Heyndrickxia acidicola: one gene and its partner. The protein of the gene in region 2 interacts with the protein of the main gene of each other region in a pairwise test. Links are inferred from orthologs where the notes say so. Each region holds a gene or a part of one and is shown on either strand. Other genes may lie near its edges.

Region 1 (15,198 bases), 1.3 Mb from region 2 along the record:
GGCCTTGTACTTGTCCCGGAGGAGAGAAGAAAGGAAGGTCTTTTTATTCAGGATTCCATTGCCGAAAATATAACCTTCCCCTATCTAAAGAAATTTTCACCCTTCCTGTTTCTTAATAGGAAAGAAGAAAATAAGTATGCTGAAAAAATAATAGATACCTTATCCATAAAGGCAAATTCGGCTAAGACGCCTGTATTTAAATTAAGTGGAGGCAATCAGCAGAAAGTGGCGATTGGTAAATGGACGTCCTCAAATGCCAGGGTTTATCTTTTTGACGAGCCAACTAAAGGAGTAGACATTGGAGCAAAGCAGGACATCTTTCACTTAATCCACAATCTTACTGCAGAAGGAAAAGGGATTGTCTACTTTTCGTGCGAAATAAATGAAATTTTAAGTATTTCTGACCGAATCCTTGTCATGTATGATGGGCAAATAGTGAAGGAATTAACAAAAGAGGAAGCAACACAAGAAAAAATCCTGCTATATGCTAGCGGTGGAAAGGAAGACATCTATGAACGGAACGCTCTTTAAATTCTCATTCAGGTACGGAGCAATAGTAGTCATGGCTATTGTTCTCGTTTATTTTAGTCTGGTAAATGGCAAATTCTTTTCATATGGGAATCTATCAGATATACTGCGCTCGATTTCCATCGTTACATTATTGGCTCTTGGTGTCACATTCACATTAATTGTAGACGGCTTTGACTTATCAGTAGGGTCTACTATGTCCTTATCTACCGTTATAACTGCCTCTTTAATGGTTTGGTATCAGTGGCCCCTTTGGATTGTCCTTTTACTGCCCATAGCAGTTGGGATTGCAGTAGGAATCTTTAATTCTATCCTGATCGTAAAGATTGGCATACCGGATTTATTAGCTACGCTTGGAGCCATGTATATTGTATCGGGTATTCAAAGTACGTATACAGACGGATATTCGGTTTACAGCCATATGCCGATGACAACAGGCGGGACTGCACCGGGAGAATTTTATAACAGCTTCCTATGGATTGGGCAGGGTGAACTGTTTAAAATCCCTTTTCCTGTTATTATTATGATTCTATTTGTCATCCTGGTTTATCTTGTCCTCAATCATACCAGATGGGGCCGGATTTTATACATGACAGGAGGAAACTCAGAGGCAGCCCGATTATCAGGGATAAATGTAAATAAGGTAAAACTTCTTGCTTATACCATATCGGGGATTTTTGCCTCGCTGGCGGGCATTCTCTTTACAGCGCGGGTGGGGTCAGGGCAAATTGATTCAGGTGCAGCGATGCTGATGGAAGCAGTGGCGTCGGTTTTTGTAGGGTTCTCCTTTTTAGGTGCAGGTAAACCGAATGCCATCGGAACCTTTTTTGGGGCTGCATTAATTGGCATCCTCTTAAATGGTTTAACCATGCTGAATCTTCCATATTATGCTTTTGATATTATAAAAGGAAGTGTCTTGGTTCTTGCCCTGGCCGTAACCTATCTGCAAATAAAAAAGAAAGCATAGCAGTGAAATTATGTACATAGTGGAATGAAGTAAAGCAAAAGCGTTCTAAATAGGAACGTTTTTTGCTTTTTTTGTTTCCTTTCTTTCCTGTAACCTTTAAGCTGTGCTGAAATGCGAGTGAAACAGCCGTTTCACTCGAATGAGCTAAAAAACAACAGAGTCCTCTAACAAAGCCTCAATTTAATAAGGCCTAGGAGAGCTTGCTTATCAGAAGGTTCCGTTATTGCCCGCAGAAAGCGAGTGCCTGCAGCGGAAATCAACAAGCAAGATTAACAGAGCCTTTTTTATCGGAAAAGTAAATCATGCGATTCAGCATAGCTCTTTGGCGTGGGACCAAAAGTCGTCTTTATAACATATGCATACTAAATTATGTAGATCAGCCTCTAGTGAAAAATCGATGATTGATAAAATAGAGGGATCAAATAGGTAAAAAAAGTAAATATATTATGACGAAAGTATTATTTTTGGGAATATTTAAAAAATAAAAAGGGATTAGTTGTAAATATGAGAATAAAGATAGGCATCGTAGACATTATTTATTCTGTCATTCTGCCTACGCATACTTTTTTAGGAGGAATTCATTTGAAGAAGTGGAAAAGAAGTGTGCTTTCTTTTGTTGCAACGGGATCTTTATTATTTGGAGCATCACCTTTTATGTCGCTGGCGAAAACCACAAGCGATAACGTAACAATCCCTCAAGGTACAGGGACATCGGTATTGGATGGTGCCAATTATTTTGGAGATCTGGATCCGAATCAGCAGGTCACCGTCGACTTTGTTCTAAAGGTAAAAAACAAAGATCAGCTGGCGCAGTATATTAAAGATACAACGACACGCGGCAGCCGTCATTACCGTGATTATTTGAGTGTAAAAGAATTTAAAGATAATTTTGCCCCAAGTTCAGGAGATGTATGGGTTGTTACAAAATACCTGCAGTCCTTTGGGATTAGTACATCAGTTTATAATGATAATTTGATTGTAACCGCAACAGGAACAGTTGCTCAATTTAATAAGGCGCTGAATGTTGAATTGCAGAATGCTAGCTATAAAGGAAAAAAGTTCCGCGGAACAAAGAAACAGCCAAGTGCTCCTAGGAATGTAGCAGACAATATCTTATGTATTTTGGGGCTAAGTGATTATTCTAATTTGACTTCACATGCTGAGAAACAAGCTGTTAAAATTCCTGCTAACAGTGACAATGCCCTGCCAGGAGGAGGATTGTCTCCCCAGGATTTGATTAAACGCTACAATGTTCAGCCGCTTTATGATAAGGGCGCAACAGGAGCAGGTCAAACCATCGGGATTGTAACTTTAGCTGATTTCGTTCCTCAGGATGCGTATGACTTTTGGAATACAGCAGGCATTAAAGTGAAACCGAACCGGATTACTAAAACAGATGTTGACGGAGGTTCAGGCTGGTCTGGGTCTGATGAGACGACATTGGATGTAGAGCAATCAGGTGCTCTTGCACCACAAGCGAATATTCATGTCTATGTCGGCCCAAATACGGACACAGGCTTTGTAGATGCATTTGCTAAAGCGATTAATGATAACCAGGCACAGCAAGTTTCCGTAAGCTGGGGGCAAAGTGAGTCATCCATTGACTATTTTGTGAAGCAGAATATGGAATCACCTGCCTATACCGAAGCTTTTAACCAGCTCTTCATGCAAGCGGCTGCCCAAGGGCAATCAATGTTTGCTGCGGCAGGTGATGCCGGGGCCTATGATAATACCCGGTCAATGGGCATGTATGACCTCACTGTAGATTTTCCTTCTTCCAGTCCATATATTACTGCTGCAGGCGGAACAACAACACCATTTAGTTTTACTTCTAAGTCCACAGGAATTAATGTAAGTGTTCCTAAGGAACGTGCGTGGAGCTGGGATTATTTGTACCCGCTTCTTCAAGCATATGGTTACACACCTGATAATGGGCCTTTCTTTGAAGGAGGCGGCGGCGGTTTCAGTACAGCCTTTGCGACACCTGATTATCAAAAAGGAATAAAGGGAGTTAATACGTATTCAGCTGTTCAGCAATGGGATGTAGGCAGTGATTTAGCTGCAACACCTACTTATGATTCTACTAAACCTATAGTAACTGGAACAGGTTCAGGGAGGAATGTACCGGATTTATCCATGGACGCGGATCCAGAGTCTGGATATTCTATCTTGTTCACTAATCCTAAAACTGGTGTCCAAGAATGGGATCAGTATGGAGGTACAAGCTTTGTTGCACCGCAATTAAATGGACTTTCAGCGCTGATCAACAGTGCAAACCATACTCAGGTAGGATTCTGGAATCCGCAGATTTATCAATTTGCTCAAGGCTGGAATTCACCTCTCACTCCATTAAATGACACAAGCGGAGACAATGATAATCTTTTCTATACTGGTACTGCAGGAACTATTTACAATCAAGCGACAGGCCTTGGTACGCCAGATGTAGCTAAGCTTGCATGGAATTTCGGACCGTTTTACAGATAAGGAAAGCAAAAAAAGTGGAGGAGAAATGTATAAAAGGGAGTCATAATCAGCTAAACCTGCTAAAATCAGACCGGTCTTAAAAATAGAAGAAGCCATTTTTAAAAATAATTGAGCCAAAAGCCATCCCTTTTTATGGGATTCGGCTTTTGGCAAATGCTTTAAAGAATGCTGAAGCAATAAAGATATGCCTAATCTTTATGGTGTTTATTAGGGAGCCGTGACTCGGGATGGCCTTTTCCCTGACGTTTTTTATTTTGCTCGTCTTTTTTTTGTTTTTCATGCAGCTTTTCAACATATTCATGAGTATTATCCATTTTTGTTGCCTCCTTAAGATAGATGCACCATTCATACTTTCTCCAGTTATCTGTTGAACATACCTTTTTTTATAATGCTCACGGAACCTTTCATATGTCTTTCAGTCATGTTTTATTTCCCGTGAAATATCGATCTTCTTCTCAAACGTTTGAAAGGAAATAAAAAAACCGGCTGCAACAGGGCAGCCAGTTAAAAAATCTATTCTTCATTTGATAATTTCAGGATATTGAGAAGCTTAAAGAAAAGACTCAAGACAATGGCAACTACAGTAGCCAGCCCCATTCCCGTTAAGGCTACTGTTCCAAATTGTATGGTAGCGCCGCTGATTCCGATTGCAAGTACTACACAGGTCAAGATTAAATTTTGGGATTTACTGTAATCCACTTTTGTCTCAACCAGCATTCGAATACCGCTGGCAGCAATGACACCGAAAAGAAGGAGCGATATTCCCCCCATAACAGGTGTTGGGATAGAGGAAATTAATGCTGCAAGCTTTCCGCAAAAAGACAGGATAATGGCTATAACGGCAGCTCCGCCGATAATCCATGTGGAATATACTCGGGTGATAGCCAGTACACCAATGTTTTCACCGTAGGTTGTATTTGGTGTTGCTCCAAAAAAGCTGGATATAATGGTGGAAATTCCATTTCCCATTAAAGAACGGTCAAGACCGGGATCTTTTGTTAAGTTCTTGTTCACAATATTGCCTGTTACCACTAAGTGTCCGATATGCTCTGGTATGATGACGAGTGCAGCAGGCAGGATAATAATAATATCCGATAAATTAAATTGCATTTTATAATAGTGCGGCAGTGAAATCCAAGCTGCGTGGCGAACTGAAGTAAAGTCTACCATTCCATAAAGAGCGGCAATTATATAACCTGCAATAATACCGATAAGGATCGGAATAATCTTCAAAAATCCTTTTAACGTTACCCAGCATACAATCGTAATAGCAAGGGTTAACAGTGACACCATTAGAGTATGTGAATCAGGCGTCCAATTCTTAGGTGGATTAGAGGGACTGACTAAACCAGCCATCTGAGCAGCTGTTGGAACAAGCTGGAGGCCGATGACTGCAACAACTGCGCCCATGGCAGCAGGTGGGAAGATGACATCTATCCAGCCTGTTCCTGCTACTTTTACAATAAAGGATACGATTAACAGGATAATGCCAACTGCAAGGAAACCGCCTAGGGCATAATTATAGCCATTTCCGCCTGCATGATTGGCGAGAACTGCGCCAACAGGTGCTATAAAAGCAAAGCTGGATCCGAGATAGGCCGGGATTTTGCCTTTTGTGATAAAAATATACAAAAGCGTTCCAATGCCATTTAATAGAAGGATGGTAGCAGGATCAACTTTAAATAAAATAGGTACAAGAACGGTAGAACCAAACATGGCAAATAAGTGCTGAAAACTAAGAGGCAGGCTCTTTAAAAATGGAAGACGCTCATCTACCTTAATTTCGTGTTGCGACATCGTATTCTCTCCTTTAAAAGTTTATAGGATAGTCTTTAAAACGATCACTTTGGATAGAGGGCGATATAGAGGAGCTTTTTTGATTCAATAAAAAAGCATCCTGCCCAAATTTCCGGCAAGATGCGTCATTTACACACATACGGTTACAATAGGATTATTACTCCTATTAGCATAGAAAGCTTATGCTCATGACCTTGCCAGCCTCACGGGACTGTTTTAAAGGTAAATTGATTCAGTTATCTTAGCTATTATCACAAGGCCAGCGATAATTGTCAATAAAAAAATATAGTCACCATATATAGTGTATATATACATAGCGGTTTAGAGTACAGAAGTAGTATTCTCTTAAAAATTAAGCATTCTGTTCTGTGAGCTTGACGATTTCTACTATGACCATTGTTGCTTTTTCCATATTATCAACCGATATGTACTCATATTTCCCGTGGAAATTTTCTCCGCCTGTAAAAATATTGGGAGTGGGCAGTCCCATATAGGATAGCTGAGATCCATCTGTTCCGCCTCTAATAGGGGAGATAACGGGCTCAATATCAAGGTTTTTCATCGCTTGGTATGCAATATCAACAATTTCTTTAACCGGTTCAATCTTTTCCCTCATGTTGTAATACTGGTCATTCATCTCCAGTATAATGGCATCGTCGCCATACTTCTCTTTTAATTCATTCACAATTTTCTCTAGGTGGGCTTTCTTTGCATTAAATTCATCTCGGCCAAAATCCCTGATGATATAGTTAAGCTTTGTTTGTTCAACATCTCCGTGGAATGAAATTAAGTGATAGAAGCCTTCATAGCCCTCAGTCAATTCGGGAACCTCTTTTTTAGGCAGCCGGTCGTTTAATTCCATTGCAATCTTTGCTGAATTCACCATTTTTCCTTTAGCAGATCCGGGATGGATATTCGTGCCTTTTATTGTGATTTTTGCTCCTGCAGCATTAAAGCTTTCATATTCCAGTTCTCCAATCGGTCCGCCGTCAACGGTATAGGCGTAGCGTGCATTAAAGGCTTTAACATCAAATTTGTGAGGTCCTCTTCCGATTTCTTCGTCTGGAGTAAAAGCTACTCTTACTTTGCCGTGTTTAATTTCAGGATGCTGGATGAGATAAGCCATGGCTGTCATAATCTCAGCAATCCCCGCTTTATTATCGCCCCCAAGGAGAGTAGTACCATCTGTAGTAATCAGAGTATGCCCCTTATAGTTTAGTAAAGAAGGAAAATCGTTTGGTGAAAGAATGACTTTAAGACTTGAATTTAAAACAATATCATCGCCATTATAGTTTTCTACCAATTGAGGCTTAACATCCATGCCGGTAAAATCCGTAGCGGTGTCTACATGAGCCAAAAAGCCAATTACAGGAACTTCTTTCTCTGTGTTGGAAGGCAGGGAAGACATGACATAGCCATTCTCATCTAGAGTGACTTCTTCCATGCCAATGGATTTCAATTCGTCTATTAATTGATGCAATAATGTCCATTGGCCGGGAGTAGATGGGCATGTAGTGCTATCTTCATTGGATTGTGTATCCACTTTAACATAGGATGTAAATCGTTCAATTATTTCTTGCTTCATCTTCATTTCATCTCCTTTTACTTATTAGTTTATCATGTTCGGGACAAGTGTATCGCAATTCACTCATCTTTAAGTTGTACTGATAGTACGATCCACTTTTATGAAAGTCTTTGTTAATGGATTCTGTTGTTTTTTAGCTCATTCGTGTGAAACGGTAGTTTCGCACGAATGAGCTAAAAAACGAGCAGTCTTCAGCATAGCATAGTCTGTTAACAGAGCTTTAGAAAAAACAACAAACTATATGAAAAGGGTCCATAAAAAAGGCAGCTGGTACGTCAGCTGCCTTCCATTTGATGATTTGCTCTTATTTTTACTTTGCGTTCCCATGGCTTAGAAAGCCAGCGTTTGAGCGCGAATATGCCTCTGAACCATTCATCCATTCCTTGGGCTATCCAGATTCCCACAAGACCTAATCCGAATTGAATTCCAAGAATGTAGCTCAGGAAGGCAGCAACCGTCCACATTGAAAATATGCCGATAAAGACAGGAAACTTTACATCGCCAGCGGATTTTAAAGATCCCATTAACACGATATTTAGTGCTCTGCCGGGTTCAATAAAGACGATGGCCCATAAGACAGGAAGGCCCACGTTTATAATTGCCTGGTTATCAGTGAACAGCTTTAAAATAGGTGAGCCTATTGAAGCAATAAGGAGTGATGTGATGAATGAGGCAAGCATGGCTAACTTTAATGTTTTAATACCTCTATTGAGAGCCCTGTCGTAAAGATTTCCGCCAACATACCGTGCAATTAACATCTGAGTCCCTTGGGCAATGGCTACTGTAAATAGATAGCAAACCATCGATATATTCAAAATATATACCCGTGCAGCAAGAGAAGATGCTCCCAAGGCTGCAACAAAAGCCGTAATGACTAATTGAGAAAATTGATAGGAAAGGTTTTCTCCGGCTGATGGTATTCCAATGGAAAGAATGCCATGAATATTTTCTTTGCTGAATATAAATATATCGCTGATTTTCATTTTTAATGAAAGCCGGCTATAAACAAGGAAGAGAAGAGCACAAACTGCAAATGCCCTTGCAGCTACCATTGCCCATGAAACACCTGTTACTCCTGTTTTAGGAAGACCAAAAATCCCCGTTATAGCAAGTATATTCCCCACAATACTGATGACGTCCATTAAGATGGTAACGGACATCGCTTCTTTTGTATATCCATGGCTTCGGAGGACGGCACTCAGAACCTGTGACAGGGATTCAAATAGAAGTGAAAAACCGCAGATTCGGACAAAGGTGAGACCATATTGATAAATCTGCCCATGTATATCAAATAAACGTAAAAAATAACCGCCAAAAAAAATGACAATAAGAGAAATAACGGCACCTATCCAAAAGTTGACCCCGAAAGCAGCGCGTGCAAGCTTTCTTGCTTCGCTTAATTGGTTAGCGCCAAGACGCTGGCCGATTAAGATAATGGCTCCAACAGATGTCACGCTAAAAACTAATAGAAAAATATTGATAAGCTGATTGGCTACTCCCACCCCGGCTACAGCATCATCTGAAAAATGGCTCAACATTAGTGTTGCTATGATGCCCATTCCCATATGAAGCGCGAGCTCGATAAAAAGCGGCCATGAGAGGCTGAAAAGGCTTTGTTCCTGATATTTGTTTCCTTCTGTATTCAACGAAAGGTCCCCTTTGTTCAAGATAAGTTTATAAAAATTTTATTACATCACACTCGAAGACTCTGAAATCCGTACGGCGATGAGCAAGGCGCCTACGCTATTCTTAGTCATTCGCATAAATTTGTAATTGTTGTCATTTGACCAATATGAAGATTATACTCGAAAAATTCCTTCGTGGGGCAAAATATTTATAAAATTTTTAGGGAAAAAAAGGAAAATTTTTTTTGCATAAAAAAAGGATAAACGCGAAAGAGAAGTGCGTTTATCCGTTATATTAATAATGTCTGTCTTGTCTAGTCCGAGCGCCGCTAAACGTCGTCATCCGCTTTTCTATTGTCTAGCTTTGGGACCCATCGGCTCGAGGTCATAATCCAATCCTCCAAGAAGGTTAAAGACGAACCTTCATGCCGGCTTGGATTATGCTTTTCGCCGATAAGCAGGGTCCCTCCGCTTTTCTACTTAAATATTCTGCTGATTTTTTCTATCTCTTCGTTTGTAAGATGCACGTCAAGCGTTTTAAGGTTATTTGAAACCTGATCAGGGCGTTTTGCGCCTGGTATTAATACATCAATGGAGTCACGGGTTAAATACCAGGCGAGAACAACGTGTGCAGTTTCTGCCCCTTTCTCATTAGCTATTTCACGTATCTGCTCTACTTTCTGCAGATTGCGTTCGAAGGCTTCCCCTTGGAAGAGAGGGTTTTTAGCACGGCCGTCATTAAACGTTGTGTTTTTTGTATACTTCCCGCCCAGTAGTCCTGCTGCCAGCGGGAAATAAGGAATGAATGAAATGCCTGTATCGGCTGTGTAAGGCAAAAGCTGATCCTCAACAGCACGTTTAAACAGGTTGTATTCTGATTGAAGGACATCTACATAACCATCTTTATTCGCTTCTTTAAGCTGTTCAATGGAGAAGTTAGAAACGCCGATTGCTTTAATTTTACCGGCATCCTTTAATTCCTTCAATGCCCCAACTGCTTCGTCCTTAGGAGTTTTCTCATCAGGAAAGTGGATATAAAAAAGATCAATATAATCCGTTTGGAGTCTTTTTAGGCTGTTGTCTACGGATTCTTTTAAAAAGGCAGGGGAATTATCTATCACAATTTTCCCGTCTACAAATTTATGGGCGCCTTTTGTAGCAATAACCACTTTTTCTCGGTTACCCTGTTCCTTTAGGACTTCTCCAATTAATTCCTCTGAACGTTCAGGTCCGTATATATAGGCAGTATCAAGAAAATTAATGCCACTTTTTAAAGCTGTGCGGACAACTTCTTTTCCTGTTTCTTCACTTAAATTAGGATATATGTTGTGTCCTCCGACAGCATTTGTTCCAAGACCGATGGGATTTACATAAAGATCTGTTTTTCCTATTTGCACCTGCTTAACCAATTATTCCAACTCCTTTCTTTGATTGAAACTATCATAACAAAAGGGCGGCATAAAAAGAAAATGATAGGATTGTTTTTGTCTCCTTTATTTCTCTAAAAGAAAAACTTCATATATGAACGGAAAACCAAATTATTAAAGGTTTATAGGAACGGGCTTTTGTTAAATATGATATGGAACGCGACTTTACTGAATTTGGCATTTCTCGTATAGCTTTCTGTGCCTGACTCTTTATAAGCAATGAACCATCCATGCGAAAACAGCCTTGTGTGGGCCAGCAGCAATGATCTCGGGAAATTGTAATAAAACGTTCAATTTACATTTTAAGTGTCAAAGAGGATATATGGTAATATGAGAAGGCTTTAAAGTACGCTTTGAAAATAGTAATCGTAATTTCTTTGGGGTAAAGGAGGAAACATACTCTTATGGAGTTTCATGAAAATAAAATTTTTCCGCCAAAGACGTGTACAGTGGAACGTCTGGTGACGAATGGATCTGATGTAGAAAAAGTATTGGCAGGTAGAAAAACCGCTGTACGCCGTAATGGGCGCTATGCAGATATTGGAGAAAAGCTGTTTCTAAAGGGACAAGAATTTATAGTTGAAAAGGTTTATCGTCAATCTCTTGGAGAAATGACGGAGAATCACGCCTATCAAGAAGGGTACGAAAGTCTTGAGGAATACAAGAATTTCATCCTTTCTTTTCATCATGGAATGAAGTGGCTGCCTTCCATGATGGTTTGGGTGCATGAATTCAGACCTGCGGAAGTATAGAGCTATGGGTATGGAAATTCTTCATCCTTTGATTTTGTATATCCATATACTTAGCGTAATTATGTCAATCGGACCTTTTTTTATTCTACTGCCAATAAGCCAGAAAATAAAAGTTACAGAAGGAGTGAAGCAGCAGGCATATCTTGATACCTTTAAAGCCTCTGTCAGGCTTGCGAAGCATGCTGGCCATGTCCTGGCAGGTTCTGGTATATTGCTTGTCATCATTAGCTCCTGGACCTGGAGAACACCATGGATTGATGTGACAGTTATTGTAATGGTTAGTTCATTATTTTTTCTGGCACGTGCATTCTCTCCTACTCTTAGGAAGTTCGATCAGCCCGGTCAAAACACAAATGAATTAGTGTCAAAATTATTGAGGTCCACCATCATTTATCTGGCGCTGCTGCTGGCAATGCTTTGGCTGATGGTGTCAAAGCCTGTATTTTGGTAGGCTGTATATGCAGACTTAGCTGTGATTTGACCGATTATCATATAAAAGAACTCTTGTATGCAACCAAAAAAGAAGCTGTATTCCGCAGCTTCTTTTTTGGTTGGGGAAAAGTTATTTAAATAGCTCTGTAATCCTGTTTGTTAATGTCCGCTTTCAGGCACTCGTTTTTTAGCAGGTGGTACGGAGTATCCTCGTCAATGAGCAAGGCACTTGCTTTTGCCATCTCATGTAGAAGGCATAAGCTGATTCAATTGCACGCTTTAATACATAATCTTTTCTCGGGAAATAATTTCGATAAATAACCAGGAGAAATAGCAATTGACTTGATTTCTTTTTCTTCCAAAATGGCAGCCTGTGCTTTTTCTGCCGTCATGTCTTAAAGTTACTTCTATCAAAGGAATTAGCCTCAGTACTGTCGAAAGAAAAACCAAAGGAAATATAAGGAGGGGTCGAAGTGGACTTCAAAGATTACGAGGAGTTTTGGGTCTATTATTTAACACAGCACCTTAAACCTGCTACAAGAAGCTGGCATTTTGTTGGAACCAGCTTGGTTTTTCTGTTTATTATATTAGCCATTTCCTTTATGAAATGGTGGATTTTGCTGCTGGCGCCTCTGTCAGCATATGCACTTGCATGGATTAGCCATTTTTTTATTGAAGGAAATAAACCAGCAACGTTTGGACATCCGGTCTGGTCACTTCGGGCTGATTTTCGGATGTATTGGTTTACTCTTACTAGACAACTGGAAAGAGAGCTTGCTAGAACTGCCCGCTTTGAAAAGAAAGAAAAAAATGGATGAAAAATACAACACTGTTTTGTCGTGAATTGTTAGGCTTTCACCATTTTCTCTTGTTTTAAGGCAGCTCCAGACAAACGTTATTAGCTATGCCTCCTTTAGTCAGGTTTTATAAACCCATTACCAACCCTTAACAGAATATTAATATTATTACTGTAACATCGAGGATAAGCTTACTTAGAATAAGGGAGGGGACTAAGGGGCATGGCGAAAAAGGTGCTTATAATTACGCAGAATTTTTATCCGGAGATTGGCAGTGCGGCTAACAGAATGAAAAACATTTACCAGCTTTTGAGCGGTATGGGATATGATGTTGCCATAGTAACGACTGAACCTGCTTATCCTGACAGAAATTTATATAAACAAGAGCAATTCTGGGATCAGGAGGATTTGAACGGGGGGAAGAATATACACAGAGTTCCGATTAAAACAAGAGGATATTCGCTTGCGATTATTAATCGTTTTTATTTTTATATGGAAATGGCTGTCAGAATGTTTTTATATCTTTTTAAAGATACGTCAAGATATGACTTCGTATTCACAACATCACCTTCTATTTTTGTTGCAATGGTGGGATTGGCTGCGAAGTTTCGATACCGGTGCAGGCTGGTGCTTGATATTCGCGACTTATGGCCAGAGTCGCTAAAAGGTGTGGGGTTGTTTGAGAACAAACTCATTTTTTTTATTTTTAATGGAATTGAATCTCTCCTCTACAAGAAGGCAGACCATATTATTGTAAACAGTAGAGGCTTTATTCCTCATATAAAAAAGAGAGCAAATATACAGGAAAGCAAAATCAGTTTTATTCCGAATGGAGCAAGGCGGTCGGAGATTTCGCCTAAATGGAATAAATGGCAATTTAAAGCTGTTTATGCCGGCAATTTAGGGCTGGCTCAGGACGTTGACATCATTAGATTGCTTGCAGAGAAACTAAAGGAGCACTCTATACCACTTACGGTTATTGGCTATGGTATGAGAAAAAATGATTTTAAGAATTATATAGTAAACAAAGGGCTGGATAATGTAGAATTCGTAATGCCTTTGTCGAGAAAAGCTTGTTTTAAAAAGCTTGCAGAGCATAGCGCCGGGATTGTTACATTAAAAAATAAAGAGGTATTTGGGACCGTATTGCCAGGAAAAGTGATAGATTACATGACCTGCAGAGTACCTATCGTTGCTTCTGTGACGGGTTATTCGAAAAAAATTATTGAAGATAACAAGGTGGGATTTGTCTCAACAGAGGGAAGCGTAGAGGAAATGGTGAAACATGTCCTTTATTTAAAGGAGAATCCATCCATTAGAGAGAAAATGGAAGATCATTGTGAAAACTATATAAACAGAGAATTTGTGTGGGAAGAAAATATCTTCCTGCTTAAACGATTTATGGAGCAGCAAAACAGCAAAGCGGATAAAAAGTGGTTTTTCAAGCCTAAAAACGTAAAGGTAAATCATAATGAATAAGAAAGTGGGAATGTTTGTTTGGAATCACTTTACTAATGATGCCCGAGTCCTAAGAGAATGCACTGCTTTGTCCGAAAATGGATATTCAGTAGAGTTATTTTGTATTGAGGATACCAACAATCCATCTTTGCCTAAATATGAAAATATTAATCATCATTTTCATGTTATTAGAGTGAGGGAGCATCCCCTGCTTCTGGGATTTATAAAAAAAGTCAGCCATCTTTGCATGAAAAATAAGTTGATTTTGGCTGTCTCAGCTTTATTCTGGTTTTTGATGCTTTGTTTAATGCCTTTTACAGTCTTCCTTTTTTCAGTAATCATCTTCCTATTTACTAAGACAAAGCTTAATATGTTTTGGATTAGAGCCAGCATCATGTATAGAATGATTCTAAGAGGCTGGAAAGGCAATTATGACATCTATCATTCGAATGATTTAAATACGCTGATACAGGGCTATATTGGTGCCAAATGGAGATGGAAGAAAAGACAATTATTATATGATTCTCATGAAGTTCAGACAAGCAGAACGGGCTATAACAGCCGTTTATTCGGAATCATTGAGGCGTTCTTAATCCATAGAGTTGATCAAATGATAGTAGAAAATCACACAAGAGCAAAATACAATGAAAAAATATACGGTTTTTATCCAAATGTTGTTCATAATTATCCATTCAAGCAGGAGATTCATGATCAAAGGGAAGCCCCGCTCCACCAAATTCTCGGTATTCCTTCTACCGAAAAAATCCTTCTTTATCAGGGAGGAATGCAAGAGGGAAGAGGTCTTGATAAATTAATTAAAGCCGCACCGCTGTTTTCTGAGGGTGTTTTGGTCTTTATTGGTGACGGGAAAATGAAACCGGCTTTAGAGTTGCTGGTTGAGAAAATGAAGCTTCAGGATAAGGTTAAATTTCTTCCTAAGGTACCTTTAAAAGAACTCCCTGAATATACAAGGAATGCCTATATAGGCTTTCAGGTCCTTAACAATGTTTGTTTTAATCATTACTCCGCCTCCTCGAATAAATTGTTTGAATATCTTATGGCCGGTGTGCCCGTAGTAGCATGCAGCTTCCCTGAAATTCAAAGGGTAGTAGAAAAAGAAAAGGTTGGAATCTGTATTGATTCACATGATTTTCAAGATATTGCGTTTGGTGTGAATTTTATTCTTGAAAATACAAAAATCCATGATGAAATGAAAAGAAATTGCTTTAGAGCCTCTAAGAATTATAATTGGGAAACAGAGAAGCACAAGCTGTTGTCAACCTATTCTTCATTATTCGGACGTATTCAAAGCGGCGGGCAGCTGAGAGAAAGCTATTAATTGGTCA
Region 2 (15,130 bases):
TAAATGGCCTCCAAAATGACTATGCCCATTCATACGTCATTTCTCTTATCATTTATTCAAAAAGCAAATCAATACGGAACCCTTAACACTTAAACGTGAATCGTCTTTTTTACCATAGCCCCATTGGAATATCAACAGGTGGATGGTGCTAAGCACAATCGAAGTCTCAGCAAAGCTTGTTGGTGAATTGAATCTAAAGTTGATTGAAGCGGAAGGCACGAGACTCCTGCGGGATCAGCTGGCCAAAGGGAGACCCCGCAGGAGCAAGGCGAAGAGGAGGCTCCCGGCCGCCCGCGGAAAGCGAGTGCCTGAAGCGGAAATCAACCAGCAGGAAGACCAGAACGCAACCAATGTTCATGTTATGTTCCAATATAATTTGAATCCAAAGTTGATTGAATCGAAAGCTGCGAGAAAAGCTTGGCCAAAGGGAGAGACCCCGCAGGAGCAAGGCGAAGAGGAGGTTCACGGCCGCCCGCGGAAAGCAAGTGTCTGAAGCGGAAATCAACCAGCAAGAAAATGCAAAGCACAGCCAAAGCCTCTGAAAAGACTGTAGTAAAAATGTATCAAACATATATTATTGCGAAAAATGACAGACTCAAATAAAAAAACCTGCCATGGTTGTATGGCAGGCTTCGCAATTGGTATTATTTCTTATCGTTATTATTAGTCAGCTCATTGCGGCTGATAATATGGTCGATTAAACCATATTCTTTTGCTTTTTCAGCAACCATGAAGTTGTCGCGCTCTGTATCTCTTTCAATCACTTCAAGAGGCTGGCCAGTACGCTCTGACATGATTTGGTTCAGCTTTTGGCGAAGGAAAAGGATACGTTTAGCAGCAATCTCAATTTCTGTTGCTTGACCCTGTGCACCGCCAAGTGGCTGATGGATCATAACCTCACTGTTTGGAAGTGCATAACGCTTGCCTTTTGCTCCTGCATTAAGAAGGAATGCACCCATAGATGCAGCCATTCCGATACAAATCGTTTGGACATCCGGCTTAATAAACTGCATAGTGTCATAAATCGCCATACCAGCCGTGATACTGCCGCCAGGGCTGTTTATGTAGATGGAGATATCTTTTTCAGGATTTTCAGACTCCAGGAATAGCAATTGTGCTACAATAGAGTTTGCCACATTGTCATCAATGGCGCTTCCAAGCATAATAATACGGTCTTTTAACAAGCGGGAATAAATGTCATATGCACGTTCTCCGCGGCTTGTTTGTTCAATAACTGTAGGGATTAAGTTCATATACTTTCTCCTCCTTTTTTCATTCCTGTCCGCTTTCCAGTTAGCGGCAAGGCATAGCTAATCTAGTTTTTTCCCTATAAAGGAAAACTGAAACATTTAAGGAATGTATTGCTCCTTATGTAATGTTATCATACACCAAATGGTCAATTAAGGTCAAACAAATCAATTTGGTTTTTATAAAAAAATTCGATCCTGTTGTATGCAACAGCCCTTAAATATACTTTAAACATATTAGCCAGAATTTTAACTTTTTAAACGCGAAAAAAGAGTTGCAATATCTCTTTTTTTCTATTATACTATTTTAGTGACGGACTTGCCCTCGTGGTGCAACGGATAGCACGTGAGATTCCGGTTCTTAAGATGTGGGTTCGATTCCTGCCGAGGGCGTACTACTATTAAACAAAAAATGCCTCTGCGCTTTATGAAAAGTGCAGAGGCATTTTTATGTGCTTTTTATGAACAATATCATCTGCCTTTAATGTTAATCATAATGAATCTTTACAAAATTATCCTGCCTCCCCAAAAAAGATATATAAGAATTCGAATAATATGAAGAAGTACTTCTGATACCTTTAAAAACGTAAAAAATCATGGAGATGGATAAAAGAGGAGGGATCATCATGTTAGATTTTGAAACGGTTATCGACCAATTCGCAACGATTAAAGTTATTGGTGTTGGAGGAGGAGGCAACAACGCTGTAAACCGTATGATTGAGGATGGTGTCGGCGGTGTAGAGTTCATTGCCGTTAATACTGATGCTCAAGCTCTTAATCAATCAAAAGCAGGAATTACAATGCAAATCGGTGCAGCATTAACAAGAGGTTTAGGAGCGGGCGCCAACCCTGAAATAGGAAAAAGGGCTGTGGAAGAAAGCAAAAAGCAAATTGAAGAAGTGTTGGCAGGTGCAGATATGGTTTTCGTTACAGCCGGAATGGGCGGCGGTACAGGCACTGGTGCAGCCCCTGCTATTGCAAAAATTGCCAGTGAGCTTGGTGCCCTGACAATTGGGGTTGTAACACGTCCTTTCAAATTTGAAGGACGTAAGCGTGCAACAAACGCAATCAGTGGAATTAACGCAATGAGGGAGGCAGTGGATACCTTAATTATTATTCCAAATGATCGGTTATTGGAGATCATTGATAAAAGAACCCCTATGCTAGAAGCTTTTCGTGAAGCGGATAATGTGCTTCGTCATGGGGTTCAGGGGATTTCCGATTTAATTGCTGTACCAGGTTTAATTAATCTTGACTTTGCTGATGTTAAAACGGTCATGTCTCATAAAGGAACAGCTTTAATGGGGATTGGCACTGGCAAGGGTAAAGATCGTGCTGTTGAAGCGGCACAGAAAGCCTTAAATAGTCCGCTGCTTGAAACTTCTATTAATGGAGCGCATGGTGTAATCATGAACATCACAGGCGGCCGCAATTTAAGTCTTTATGAAGTGCAGGAGGCAGCGGATATCGTGGCTTCTGCTTCTCACGAGGAGTTAAATATGATTTTTGGTTCGGCCATTAATGAAAACTTAACCGATGAAATCATTATTACTGTCATTGCCACAGGATTCAATGAACAAGATGGTACATCTCTGGAAACGCCTACCCGGCCATTAAAGGAAGAGCTAACGAATCCATATCAAAGGGAACTGCCTGCACAACAAATACAATACGATTCGAAACACCAAGATGAACAGGCTCCATACAATAATAGATACGCAGAGCTAACGGAAGAATCTCTTGATATTCCTGCGTTTTTGCGCAATCGAAAAAAACGATACTAATAAATTTAAAGGCTCTGTTATTTTTCCCGCTAAACTCAGGTGTTCTTTCTTGGGAGACAGATTTTTTTCTGGAATTTTACGCTCTGTTTGGAAAAAATGAGGAGATGTATCTTCGTTAATCTTGTGTTCTTGCAGAGTAATTCGAAAAAAATATAAACATAACTTGCGAACTGGTGACGGTTCGCTTTTTGTTTGTCTGCAACCAGATTGAAAACCCCGCAGCAATGGATTTATCTGTATCTATCAAAGGCTGTTTTCCCATAGATGTTGCTTTACGTACAAAGGATTATTCCGTGCGTTGTCTGTCTTCGTGGCATCTTTTCGTATGCTATTCACAAGTTTTAATTCTGAATATATATCTAAGGTGATATTTCAGTGTCTAATAGCAACAAAGTTTACGAAAAGAGCTTTATCAAAGAAGAAACTTTTATCCAACTAGAGTAAGGCGTCAAGGAAAAGATGACCTCTTACCCCCATAAATAGTAGATTTTTTACGCATGAATATGAACGTACAAAGAAGGATATTGTTTTCAATAGGTTTACAGGATTTGGATATAGGTATCTTTAAGAATTTTTATGAAGCCTATGAATCATTCTGGAATGGTTTCCTTTTTTTTTATGAGGGATGTATGCTGAATTATTAAAAATGGACGTATAAAAACAACGCTTACCTTAAATGCAGGTGGGTAGAATGAAGAGTATTTGCACACCTTATATCATTTCGAGAGGTTAAATTCAAAGCAGGCTTTCCGTTAGAGTATAAGATTAAGGGAGGGTTAATTTGAAAGAATTTGTTGTTTATTACACTTTAGAAAATGATATTAAAAAAGAAATTATCATAAAAGAGCTGAAAGTGGAAAAAGAAGAGGTATTACAAGAAATTATAGAAAAGATTATACAGCGCAAGTACTTTATTGCAAAAGGAGACCAAGAGGATTATTGCATCAATACTTCTTTAATCCGATATATACGGGTTTTGCATAATAAACAACTATCTAATTGCCAAACTCATCAATAAGAAATACGTAAGTGTTAAAAGCATATTATTTAAATCAGCTACGATAACCTTACGCCTGGGAGAGTATTTGAATGTCAGAAGAAAAATATCGTAATCGTCAAGAACGAAAACGACTGGAAAAGAATAATGAGCATAAGAGTAATAAATTGGCCAAAAAAGGATCTATGTTAAAAAAAGTATTCATATCCTGTTTGGTGCTTTTTGTGCTTTCCGTTGGTATAGGGGTTATATCAATTGGTGCAATGATGAAGAAAGCGCCAAAACTAGATCCTTCAAAACTGGTCGATCCGCTTTCAACTAAATTTTATGATAAGAATGGGAATTTCCTTTTTGAATATGGAAAAGAAAACCGGACAAAAATTACGTATGCTCAAGTTCCAAAAACGATGGAGCATGCATTCATTGCTACGGAGGATGCACATTTTTATGAACATGGTGGTATCGATATAAAAGGAACGGTCAGAGCCATTTTCGAGAATTTAACGGGGCACTTCGGATCACAGGGCGGAAGTACGATTACACAGCAGGTGATCAAGAACACATTTTTGACCCCTCAGAAAACAATAACGCGAAAAGTACAGGAATGGAGCTTGGCGTCTCAGCTGGAAAAAAAGTATTCAAAGCAAGAAATTTTAATGATGTATTTAAATAAAATCTACCTTGGAGACGGTTCATATGGGGTGGCGGCAGCTGCAAAAACCTACTATGGGATTGATGCCAATCACCTGAATGAATTGACACTTCCTGAGGAGGCGATGTTGGCAGGGCTTCCACAAGGTCCCAGCATTTACGATCCAACCCAACCTGAAAACAAGAAAGCTGCTACGGATCGCCGTAATGTTGTTTTAAGCTCCATGTATAAACAAAGGTACATTACCAAGAAACAAATGCAGGAAGCGAAGAAAGTTCCTGTAACGGCAGGGCTTGTACCAAACACCAATCATCATGGTATGCCGTATGAGGTGTTTTTAGATGCTGCAGTAAGAGAAGTAAAAGGAAAACTGAAGAATGTAGACATTAGCACCGATGGATTATCTATATACACTACTTTAGATCCAAAAGCACAGGATTATGCGGACAAAATGATGGACACTAATTCGATCGTTTCTTATCCTAATGGTAATTTTCAAGGAGCTTTTGTATTTTTGGATACAAAAACAGGAGAAGTTCGGGCAATCGGAAGCGGCCGAAACGATTATAAAGCCTCTTTCCTGGGCAACAATTTTGCGATTGATATGAAACGGCAGCCAGGTTCCTCGTTTAAACCCATCTTTGATTACGGGCCTGCCATAGAAAATTTAGAATGGTCTACAGGGCATCAATTAAATGATCAGAAGACGACGTACTCAAATGGGCAGCCTATTTCAAACTGGGATCATCAATATCATGGAAAGCTATCTATAAGAACGGCTCTTCAATATTCATACAATATTCCCGCCCTGCTTACCCTTCGAGCGGTAGGGATGGACAAAGCAAAGAGCTTTGCGGAGAATCTTGGTATTACCTTTGATCATAATACGGTATATGAATCGAATGCGATAGGGAGCAATACGGTTAATCCTTTGGAGATGGCTGGGGCCTACAGTGCCTTTGGAAATAACGGAGTATACAACACGCCGCATTTAGTCAGTAAAGTAGTCTTTCCCAATGGAAAAGTGATGGATTTTACTCCGAAGCCAAAACAGGTCATGCATGAATACACCGCGTATATGATTACAGATATGCTGCGGACAGTCGTGAATTCCGGAACTGGAAAGGCGGCCATGGTGCCGGGATTGGATGTGGCAGGAAAAACAGGTACAACAAATTTTGATGATAAAACCAGTGCACAATTTGGATACCCATCAAATGCGACAAATGATAGCTGGTTTGCTGGGTATACCCCGCAGTATACGATGGCGGTTTGGACTGGATATGCCAAAAATGGTCCCGGCAACTATATGCTTGGAGATACTACGAAAATCTCACAGCTGATGTTTAAGAATATGATGCAAGCGTTAGGAACAGACAAAAGCAGCTTTCAACAGCCAAGCAGTGTCTACAAAGTGAATAACGAACTGTATATTAAAGGGGGGGATTCTGCCGAGGTTCCACCTAAACAGCCAAGCAGCGATTCAAAATCTCATGCTAAATCTGGGAATAAAAAAGCAGACAACCACAAGCAGGGGAATAAGAAAAATAAACCAAAAGATGAAAAACACAATCAAGCAGATAATAATCATAAGCCAAAAGAAGAGAAACCTAAACATGACGATAAGCATAAACAAAAGGAAGAAAAACACAACCACGGCTAATTAAACATGCAAGGAATTGTGCGTAAAACCGCATGTCATGTCATAATCGGCATGGTGCGGTTTTTTAATTCAATTTAACACTTTACTGCACGAAAGGGGTCTGACCCCTTTCGTGCAGTAAAGTGTTAAAAAATATCCGCTTTATTTTTGAAAATACATGTACTGATTTATGTGTGTGATGTAAAATAGGGAATAAGTACAGTGCTTTGGGGGGATGAACATGGAACTGCAGACTGGTTTATGGCAAAATCAATCCTTAAAGTTAGCAATGACCCAGGAGCTTAAGCAGGCAATCGAGCTTTTAGCTTATTCAGCAGAGGAATTAGCTGCGTTTCTTGAAGCGGAAGCAATGGAAAATCCTTTAATTAAACTGGAACATTCTTATTTAACCTTCGTTGATTCACGCATTGATATATCGCGAAAACAAAAAAAACAGTCGTTTGACCAAGGAAATCAAAGCTGGATTGAACAGGTCCCTCAAACCTCAGGATCCTTGTATGATGCTCTTTTTTTTCAAATCTCCATGAAAGCGTTACCAAAGAGGGAAGAACGAATCATAAAACAATTCATATATCATTTGGATTTGAATGGATATTTCGCGGTCGGCATGGAGGATGCTGCTGCAGCTGCCAAAATTTCGCTGGCCGAGGCAGAGGAATGTTTACAGCTGCTGCAAACCCTCGAACCGGCAGGTGTAGGGGCAAGGACGCTGCAGGAATGCCTTCTCATTCAAATAGAAAGAAACGGAAGAAAGCATGCACTGGCAGAACCGATATTATCCAGCCACTTTCTTGATTTTGCAGAAAAAAGGTGGCGGAAGCTTTCGAAAGAACTGAAAGTATCTACAAAGGAAATTCAGGAGGCAGCCGACTATATTCGTACATTAAATCCAAGGCCCGGTGCACGGTTCAGCCAGGCCAGCTCAGAATATGTCATTCCGGATTTAATCGTCATAAAACAGGATATGAATCTTGAGCTCCATTTATTTGAGAAGCATTTACCGAGTGTTACCTTTCAAAAGGACTATTACAGGGACCTTTCTATGTACAGAGACCGGCAGGTGCAGAAATTTTTAAAAGAGAAGGCCCGCGGCTTCAGGACCATAACCAAAACACTGGATCAGCGCCGTAAAACGATTTATGAGGTGGGTATGGCTTTATTGGAACAGCAAAGGGATTTCTTTTTAAAAGGCCCCTTCTATTTAAAGCCGCTCACTCTAAAGGAAGTCGCTGATCAAATTGGTGTACATGAATCTACGGTAAGCAGAGCAGTCAAAGGGAAATATATACAAACTCCACATGGTACATTTGAGATGAAAAAGTTCTTTTCAGCAGCTCTTGCCGCAGTGGAAGAACAAAATGAATCCCAGGCATCTGCCGCACAAGTGAAAAACAAAATAATAGAAATGGTACGCCAGGAAAATAAGATGAAGCCTTTGTCCGACCAAAATATTGCAGATGCCTTTAAGAGGATGGGAATTATGGTTTCCCGCAGGACAATAGCGAAATATCGGGAGCAGCTTACTATCCTCCCCTCCTCGAAACGAAAAAGATATGAATAGCAAAGGGGGCCGCATTCTTGCAAATCATTTTATATTCCAGACAGGGCTGCCACCTTTGTACAGAAGCAAAGGAAGTGCTGAAGGATCTGCAGCGTGACTTTTCGCTGGAGATCATTGAACGAAATATTGATGAGAGCGAAGAATGGATTGAAAAGTATGGACTGATGATTCCTGTTGTCGAATCAGAAAATGAAACTCTTCAATATGGGCAAATTGATTATTTTTCATTAAGGAAACGTTTACAATGGAAAAGCTGATGTTTCAGAGTTGAAATACAAAATTTACCCTGCTAAAATAAGAATTGTAGCAAGGGTAAATTTTTTTTGAGTGAATGGGACACAATATGTCTGGCCGGGACGTTATAGGTCCCGAAAAGGAGAAAAGATTCATGCACTCAATGGTTGAGATTCAAAAGCTATTAATGCCGGATGTACTTTCCGTCATGGAAAAGCGCTACCAGATTCTGCGTTCCATCTATTTTATGGAGCCTGTAGGAAGAAGAACATTAGCGCAGACCATAGGCCTTTCAGAAAGGATTTTGCGCAGTGAGGTGGAGTTTTTTAAAAAACAGCATCTTATTGATATTCAAAATTCCGGAATGAAGGTTTCTGAACAAGGTTTAACCGTGTTGAAGGAATTGGAAAGTATGATGAATGAAATTTCGGGTATAAATGAAATGGAAAGAAAATTAAAGGAAGTTCTTAATCTCCAAGAAGTCATAATTGTTCCCGGCAACAGTGATGAAGCACCGTGGGTGACAGCAGCTCTTGGCAGAGTATGTGCCAGGAGAATGAAGGAAATGCTGATAGGGGACAATATTATCGCTGTTTCAGGAGGATCGACAATGGCGGCTGTGGCTGACATGCTGACACCTGATTTTGCAGGCAGGAAGAATCTGTTATTTGTCCCGGCGCGCGGAGGCATTGGAGAAGATGTGGAAATTCAAGCCAATACGATTTGTTCTAAAATGGCTGAAAAAACCGGAGGAAAACACCGGGCCCTTTATGTTCCAGATCAGGTTAGCCCCGAAGTGTATCAATCGTTTACAAAAGAACCATTTATTAAAGAAGTCCTAAGTTTAATTGAACAGGCAAACATTGTTCTTCATGGAATTGGCGATGCCATGGCAATGGCGCTGCGCCGCAACACAAGACCCGAAGTAATAGAGAAAATCGAGGCTGCACATGCAGTGGGCGAGGCTTTCGGCAATTATTTTAATGAAGATGGCCAAGTCGTGCACAAGGTGCCGATTGCGGGACTCCAGCCTGAGGATTTACCGCATGTCGAACATATTCTCGCAGTGGCAGGCGGTGCATCAAAAGCAAAAGCGATTAAAGCCTACATGAAGAGCGCAATAAAGTCTTCTGTCCTTATCACCGATGAGGGAGCAGCAAAAGAAATTTTATATTCATAGTCAATTGCTTTTAAAAGGCTTGTCCTTTTGAAATATAAAACAATAAACTATCCAATCTAAGGAGGCAATATAAATGACAGTAAAAGTTGGTATTAATGGATTTGGCCGTATTGGACGTAACGTATTCCGCGCAGCTTTAAAAAACTCTAACGTTGAAATCGTAGCAGTTAACGACTTAACAGATGCAAACATGCTTGCACACCTTTTACAGTACGATACTGTACACGGAAAGCTTGAAGAAACCGTTACTGTAGACGGAGACAGCCTGGTTGTAGGAGGCCATAAAGTAAAAGTACTTGCTGAGCGCGACCCTGCTCAATTGGGATGGGGAGACCTTGGTGTAGATATCGTTGTTGAATCAACTGGACGTTTTACAAAACGTGAAGATGCAGCGAAACATTTAGAAGCTGGTGCGAAAAAAGTAATTATTTCTGCTCCTGCCAACGGCGAAGATATCACAATCGTTATGGGTGTTAACGAAGATAAGTATGATGCCAAAAACCACCATGTCCTTTCAAACGCTTCTTGTACAACAAACTGCTTAGCTCCATTTGCGAAGGTTCTTCATGAAAAATTCGGCATCAAGCGCGGTATGATGACAACCGTTCACTCCTATACAAATGACCAGCAAATCCTTGATTTGCCTCATAAGGATTACCGCCGTGCACGTGCAGCTGCAGAAAACATCATTCCTACAACTACAGGAGCTGCAAAAGCAGTAGCACTTGTTTTACCTGAATTAAAAGGTAAATTAAACGGTATGGCAATGCGTGTTCCAACTCCTAACGTATCTGTTGTGGACCTTGTTGCTGAGCTTGACAAAAACGTAACAGCTGAAGAAGTAAACGCAGCTTTAAAAGAAGCGGCTGAAGGCGATTTAAAAGGAATTCTTGCATACAGCGAGCTTCCATTAGTATCTACTGACTACAACGGTGCAACTGTTTCTTCTACTGTAGATGCATTGTCAACTATGGTTCTTGAAGATAATATGGTAAAAGTTCTATCTTGGTATGACAATGAAACAGGCTACTCCAACCGTGTAGTTGATTTAGCTGATTACGTTGCTAAACAAGGACTATAATTTTTAACAATATCTAACAGCGGTCAATTTAAATGGTGTTTCCATTGATATCAGTGGAAAAATCGGTCCCCGAATTATAAAATAGTAGGGGGAAAAGGGGAGCGGGGAAGATTCCCCCTCCCTTTTTACATAAAACATAGCAGACGAGGGTATTGATATACGGGTGTACCCTAGTAAATAACAGGTAAAAAGGAGGCCTTTTAAATGAATAAGAAGACGATTAAGGACATCGATTTGTCCGGTAAACGAGTGTTTTGCCGTGTTGACTTTAACGTTCCTTTGAAAGATGGAAATGTAACAGATGACACAAGAATCCGCGCTGCCCTTCCTACGATTCAATATTTAATGGATCAGGGGGCGAAGGTCATTCTGGCAAGCCATTTAGGGCGTCCAAAGGGTGAAGTCGTAGAAGAATTAAGACTTACTCCTGTAGCAAAACGTTTAAGCGAATTGCTTAAAAAAGATATTCGCAAATCCAATGAAGCATATGGTGAAATCGTACAGAGCGACATTAACAAAATGGAGAATGGTGACGTGCTTCTTCTTGAAAATGTTCGCTTTTATCCAGGCGAAACGAAAAACGACCCTGAACTGGCAAAAGCCTTTGCAGATCTTGCAGATGTCTATGTAAATGATGCTTTTGGAGCAGCGCACCGTGCCCATGCTTCCACTGAGGGAATTGCTCACCATCTGCCTGCTGTTGCAGGATTCCTTTTGGAAAAAGAGCTTGAGGTGCTTGGAAAAGCCATTTCACATCCTGAACGTCCATTTACTGCTATTATAGGCGGAGCTAAAGTAAAGGATAAAATCGGCGTAATTGAAAATCTGCTTAACCTGGTGGACAACCTGATCATCGGCGGCGGACTTGCGTATACTTTTATCAAGTCACAGGGCCATGAAATTGGCAAGTCACTTCTTGAAGAAGACAAAATTGATTTAGCCGCTTCTTTCATTGAAAAGGCAAAAGAAAAGAATGTGAACTTCTATATGCCGTTAGATGCCGTTGTAACGGATGAGTTTTCCGAAACAGCTAACACTAAAGTGGTATCGATTGACAGCATTCCTGCAGATTGGGAAGCAGTGGATATCGGACCTAAAACAGTGGAGCTATATAAAGAAGTGATACAAAAATCCAAGCTCGTGGTTTGGAACGGGCCTATGGGTGTTTTCGAAATGGATATTTTTGCAAACGGAACAAAAGGTGTCGCACAGGCACTTGCGGATGCAAAGGATACGTATTCCATTATTGGCGGCGGAGATTCAGCAGCTGCAGTAGAAAAATTCCATCTTGCTGATCAAATGGATCATATTTCTACAGGCGGAGGCGCGTCCCTCGAATTCATGGAAGGAAAAATATTGCCGGGTGTTGCAGCTTTAAATGACAAGTAAGAACATTTAATAGATAATAGGCAATGAAGGGCAAAAATAGGAGCACCAATTCTAAATAGCCCTGATTCCATGATGAGAGAGGACTGGTTCACGATGCGTAAACCGATAATAGCGGCAAATTGGAAAATGTATAAAACAATGTCTGAAGCAAAAACTTTTGCAGAAGAGGTATCAGAACATATTCCTGACAGGGTCAAAGTGGACAGCGTGATATGCGCACCTGCTTTATTCCTGGACCGATTGGTAGAAGCAACTAAGAACAGTCATGTAGAAATCGGAGCACAAAATATGCATTTTGAAGAAGATGGGGCATACACCGGAGAAATCAGCCCCAGGGCGCTGCAGGACATAGGTGTAAAATATGTCATTATCGGCCATTCTGAACGTCGCTGCATGTTTAATGAGACGGATGAATGTGTCAATAAAAAAGCAGCTGCCGCTTTTAAATATGATTTAACTCCTATCATTTGTGTCGGCGAGACACTGGAACAGCGTGAACAGAATCAAACAATGGATATAGTAGAATCACAAGTGAAAAAAGCTCTCTCTGATTTGTCAGAAGAGCAAGTAAAGAAGACGATTATAGCATATGAGCCTATTTGGGCCATTGGCACAGGCAAATCTTCAACCGCTGATGATGCAAATGAAGTATGTGCACATATCCGTCAGGTGATCAGTGAAAACTTCTCACAAGCAGCGGGCGATTCTATACGCATCCAATACGGGGGAAGCGTAAAGCCTGCTAATATTAAGGAATTCATGGCGCAGCCTGATATTGATGGTGCACTTGTCGGCGGGGCAAGCCTGGAGCCTAACTCGTTTTTACAGCTTTTGGAGGCGGTCATCAATGAGTAAATCACCAGTAGCACTTATTATTCTAGACGGTTTTGGCCTACGCGGCGAAACAAAAGGAAATGCGGTTGCTCAAGCAAAGAAACCGAATTTTGACCGTTACTGGAATACGTATCCCCATAATCAGCTGATTGCAAGCGGAGAAGCAGTCGGCCTACCGGAAGGACAAATGGGGAATTCAGAGGTTGGACATTTAAATATTGGCGCAGGCCGTATTGTCTATCAAAGCCTTACACGTGTAAATGTAGCCATACGTGAAGGAGTATTTCAAGAAAATGAAACCTTCATAGGGGCGATCGAAAATGCCAAGAAGCAGGATTCAAGCCTTCATTTATTTGGTCTTTTGTCTGACGGCGGTGTTCACAGCCACATTCGCCATTTGTTCGCTTTATTAAAGCTTGCGGCGGACCAGGGACTAAAAAAGGTATATGTTCATGCCTTTCTTGACGGCCGTGATGTTGGGCCCAAAACAGCTAAAAAATATATTGAGGAAACGGAAGCGAAATTCAAAGAGTATGGCGTTGGACAATTCGCGACGATTTCCGGAAGATACTATTCAATGGATAGAGATAAGCGCTGGGATCGTGTAGAAAAATCCTATCGTGCAATGGTCTATGGAGATGGCCCCACTTATTCTAATCCAATGGATTTAGTGGATGATTCCTACGAACATGGAATCTTCGATGAATTCGTGATTCCTTCAGTTATGTTGGGCGAAGATGGCAAGCCTGTTGCAACCATTAAAGATAACGATTCAGTGATCTTTTATAATTTCAGGCCGGACCGTGCCATCCAAATCTCCAATACCTTTACAAATGAGGATTTCCGTTCCTTTGACCGAGGACCTGGACACCCTAAAGACTTATACTTTGTTTGTTTGACTCACTTTAGTGAAACCGTTGACGGCTATGTTGCATTTAAGCCAGTGAACTTAGATAATACACTTGGTGAAGTTCTTTCTCAAAATGGCTTGAAGCAGCTAAGGATTGCGGAAACAGAAAAATACCCGCATGTCACCTTTTTTATGAGCGGCGGGCGTGAAGCTGAATTCCCGGGAGAGGATCGCATCCTCATTAATTCACCAAAAGTAGCAACATATGATTTGAAGCCCGAAATGAGCGCATATGAAGTGACAGATGCTTTGGTAGCTGATATTGAGGCGGATGGCCATGATGCCATCCTGTTGAATTTTGCGAATCCGGATATGGTTGGCCATTCCGGAATGCTCGAGCCTACAATCAAAGCGATTGAAGCAGTGGACGAGTGTCTGGGCAGAGTGGTAGAAGCCATCCTGGCAAAAGGCGGCACGGCTATCATTACGGCAGACCATGGAAACTCAGACGAAGTGGTAACGCTCGAAGGACAGCCAATGACGGCTCATACTACAAATCCAGTACCAGTCATCGTAACGAAAAAAGGAATTGAACTCCGCGATGGAGGCATTCTAGGCGACTTAGCGCCAACCATGCTCGATCTGTTAGGTGTCAAAAAGCCATCGGAAATGACAGGAATCAGTATCATTAAGCACTAAAGCGTTAAAGCGTTAAAGGGGTCTGACCCCTATCGTGCTTTAAAGCAGCAAAGACCAACAACATACAACCAACAAAAATAATAACCTTAAATCTACAATAAAAAGGAGTAATGAACATGCCACAAATTACAGAAGTATACGCACGCGAAGTATTGGATTCCCGCGGCAACCCAACAGTAGAAGTAGAAGTTTATACACAATCAGGAGCATTTGGACGCGCATTAGTACCAAGCGGTGCTTCAACAGGTGAATATGAAGCAGTTGAGCTTCGCGACGGAGACAAGAGCCGTTACAACGGAAAAGGCGTTCTTAAAGCGGTTGAAAATGTGAACGAAGTGATCGCAGAAGAACTAATTGGCTATGATGTAACTGAGCAAGTGCTAATTGACAAGCTTTTAATCGAGCTCGACGGAACAGAAAATAAAGGAAAATTAGGTGCTAATGCCATCCTTGGCGTATCTATGGCTTGCGCACGCGCTGCTGCTGATTTCCTTGGAGTGGAATTATACCAATACCTTGGAGGCTTCAATACAAAACAGCTCCCAACTCCAATGATGAACATCTTAAATGGCGGTGAGCATGCTGATAACAACGTTGACATCCAGGAATTCATGGTAATGCCTGTCGGCGCGCCTTCATTCAAAGAAGCGCTTCGTATGGGTGCTGAAATCTTCCACAGCTTAAAAACAGTATTAAAAGAAAAAGGTCTTAACACAGCTGTTGGTGACGAAGGCGGATTCGCTCCAAACCTTAAATCTAACGAAGAAGCTCTTCAAACAATCATTGAAGCAATTGAAAAAGCAGGCTACAAGCCAGGTGAAGAAGTTATGCTTGCAATGGACGTTGCATCTTCTGAGCTATTCAATAAAGAAGACAAAAAATATCACCTTAGTGGTGAAGGTGTTGTCAGAACTTCTGAAGAAATGGTTGAATGGTATGAATCTCTTGTTGAGAAATAC

The links.
Region 1: the proteins of tpiA (region 2) and pepT interact in binary tests that used the Escherichia coli proteins (3 or more experiments, as listed by UniProt). The link is inferred for Heyndrickxia acidicola from one-to-one orthologs.

Annotation. Positions count from the first base shown.
Region 1 is NZ_KV440953.1:3,271,833-3,287,030, reverse strand. The notes cover bases 5,246-8,171. They hold pepT (peptidase T), read right to left. Parts: upstream 7,362-8,171; coding sequence 6,129-7,361; downstream 5,246-6,128. Other genes in these bases: A5N88_RS15260 (MATE family efflux transporter), read right to left, coding at 7,637-8,171; uraA (uracil permease), read right to left, coding at 5,246-5,776. Outside these bases: A5N88_RS15290 (sugar ABC transporter ATP-binding protein), read left to right, coding at 1-531; A5N88_RS15285 (ABC transporter permease), read left to right, coding at 512-1,495; A5N88_RS15280 (S53 family peptidase), read left to right, coding at 2,078-3,979; A5N88_RS15275 (DUF4023 domain-containing protein), read right to left, coding at 4,168-4,293; more of uraA, read right to left, coding at 4,493-5,245; more of A5N88_RS15260, read right to left, coding at 8,172-9,007; A5N88_RS15255 (aldo/keto reductase), read right to left, coding at 9,463-10,395; A5N88_RS15250 (ASCH domain-containing protein), read left to right, coding at 10,818-11,165; A5N88_RS15245 (hypothetical protein), read left to right, coding at 11,176-11,616; A5N88_RS26185 (hypothetical protein), read right to left, coding at 11,864-11,989; A5N88_RS15240 (Mpo1-like protein), read left to right, coding at 12,071-12,415; A5N88_RS15235 (glycosyltransferase family 4 protein), read left to right, coding at 12,617-13,873; A5N88_RS15230 (glycosyltransferase), read left to right, coding at 13,866-15,191. UniProt on the Escherichia coli protein: Cleaves the N-terminal amino acid of tripeptides.
Region 2 is NZ_KV440953.1:4,529,475-4,544,604, forward strand. The notes cover bases 10,905-13,762. They hold tpiA (triose-phosphate isomerase), read left to right. Parts: upstream 10,905-11,881; coding sequence 11,882-12,643; downstream 12,644-13,762. Other genes in these bases: A5N88_RS21080 (phosphoglycerate kinase), read left to right, coding at 10,905-11,788; gpmI (2,3-bisphosphoglycerate-independent phosphoglycerate mutase), read left to right, coding at 12,636-13,762. Also shown: A5N88_RS21030 (hypothetical protein), read left to right, coding at 143-493; cell division protein FtsZ, read left to right, coding at 1,874-3,031; A5N88_RS21050 (hypothetical protein), read left to right, coding at 3,813-4,049; A5N88_RS21055 (transglycosylase domain-containing protein), read left to right, coding at 4,121-6,343; rpoN (RNA polymerase factor sigma-54), read left to right, coding at 6,564-7,904; A5N88_RS21065 (glutaredoxin family protein), read left to right, coding at 7,922-8,161; A5N88_RS21070 (sugar-binding transcriptional regulator), read left to right, coding at 8,293-9,318; gap (type I glyceraldehyde-3-phosphate dehydrogenase), read left to right, coding at 9,392-10,399; more of A5N88_RS21080, read left to right, coding at 10,604-10,904; more of gpmI, read left to right, coding at 13,763-14,171; eno (phosphopyruvate hydratase), read left to right, coding at 14,288-15,130. UniProt on the Escherichia coli protein: Involved in the gluconeogenesis. Catalyzes stereospecifically the conversion of dihydroxyacetone phosphate (DHAP) to D-glyceraldehyde-3-phosphate (G3P).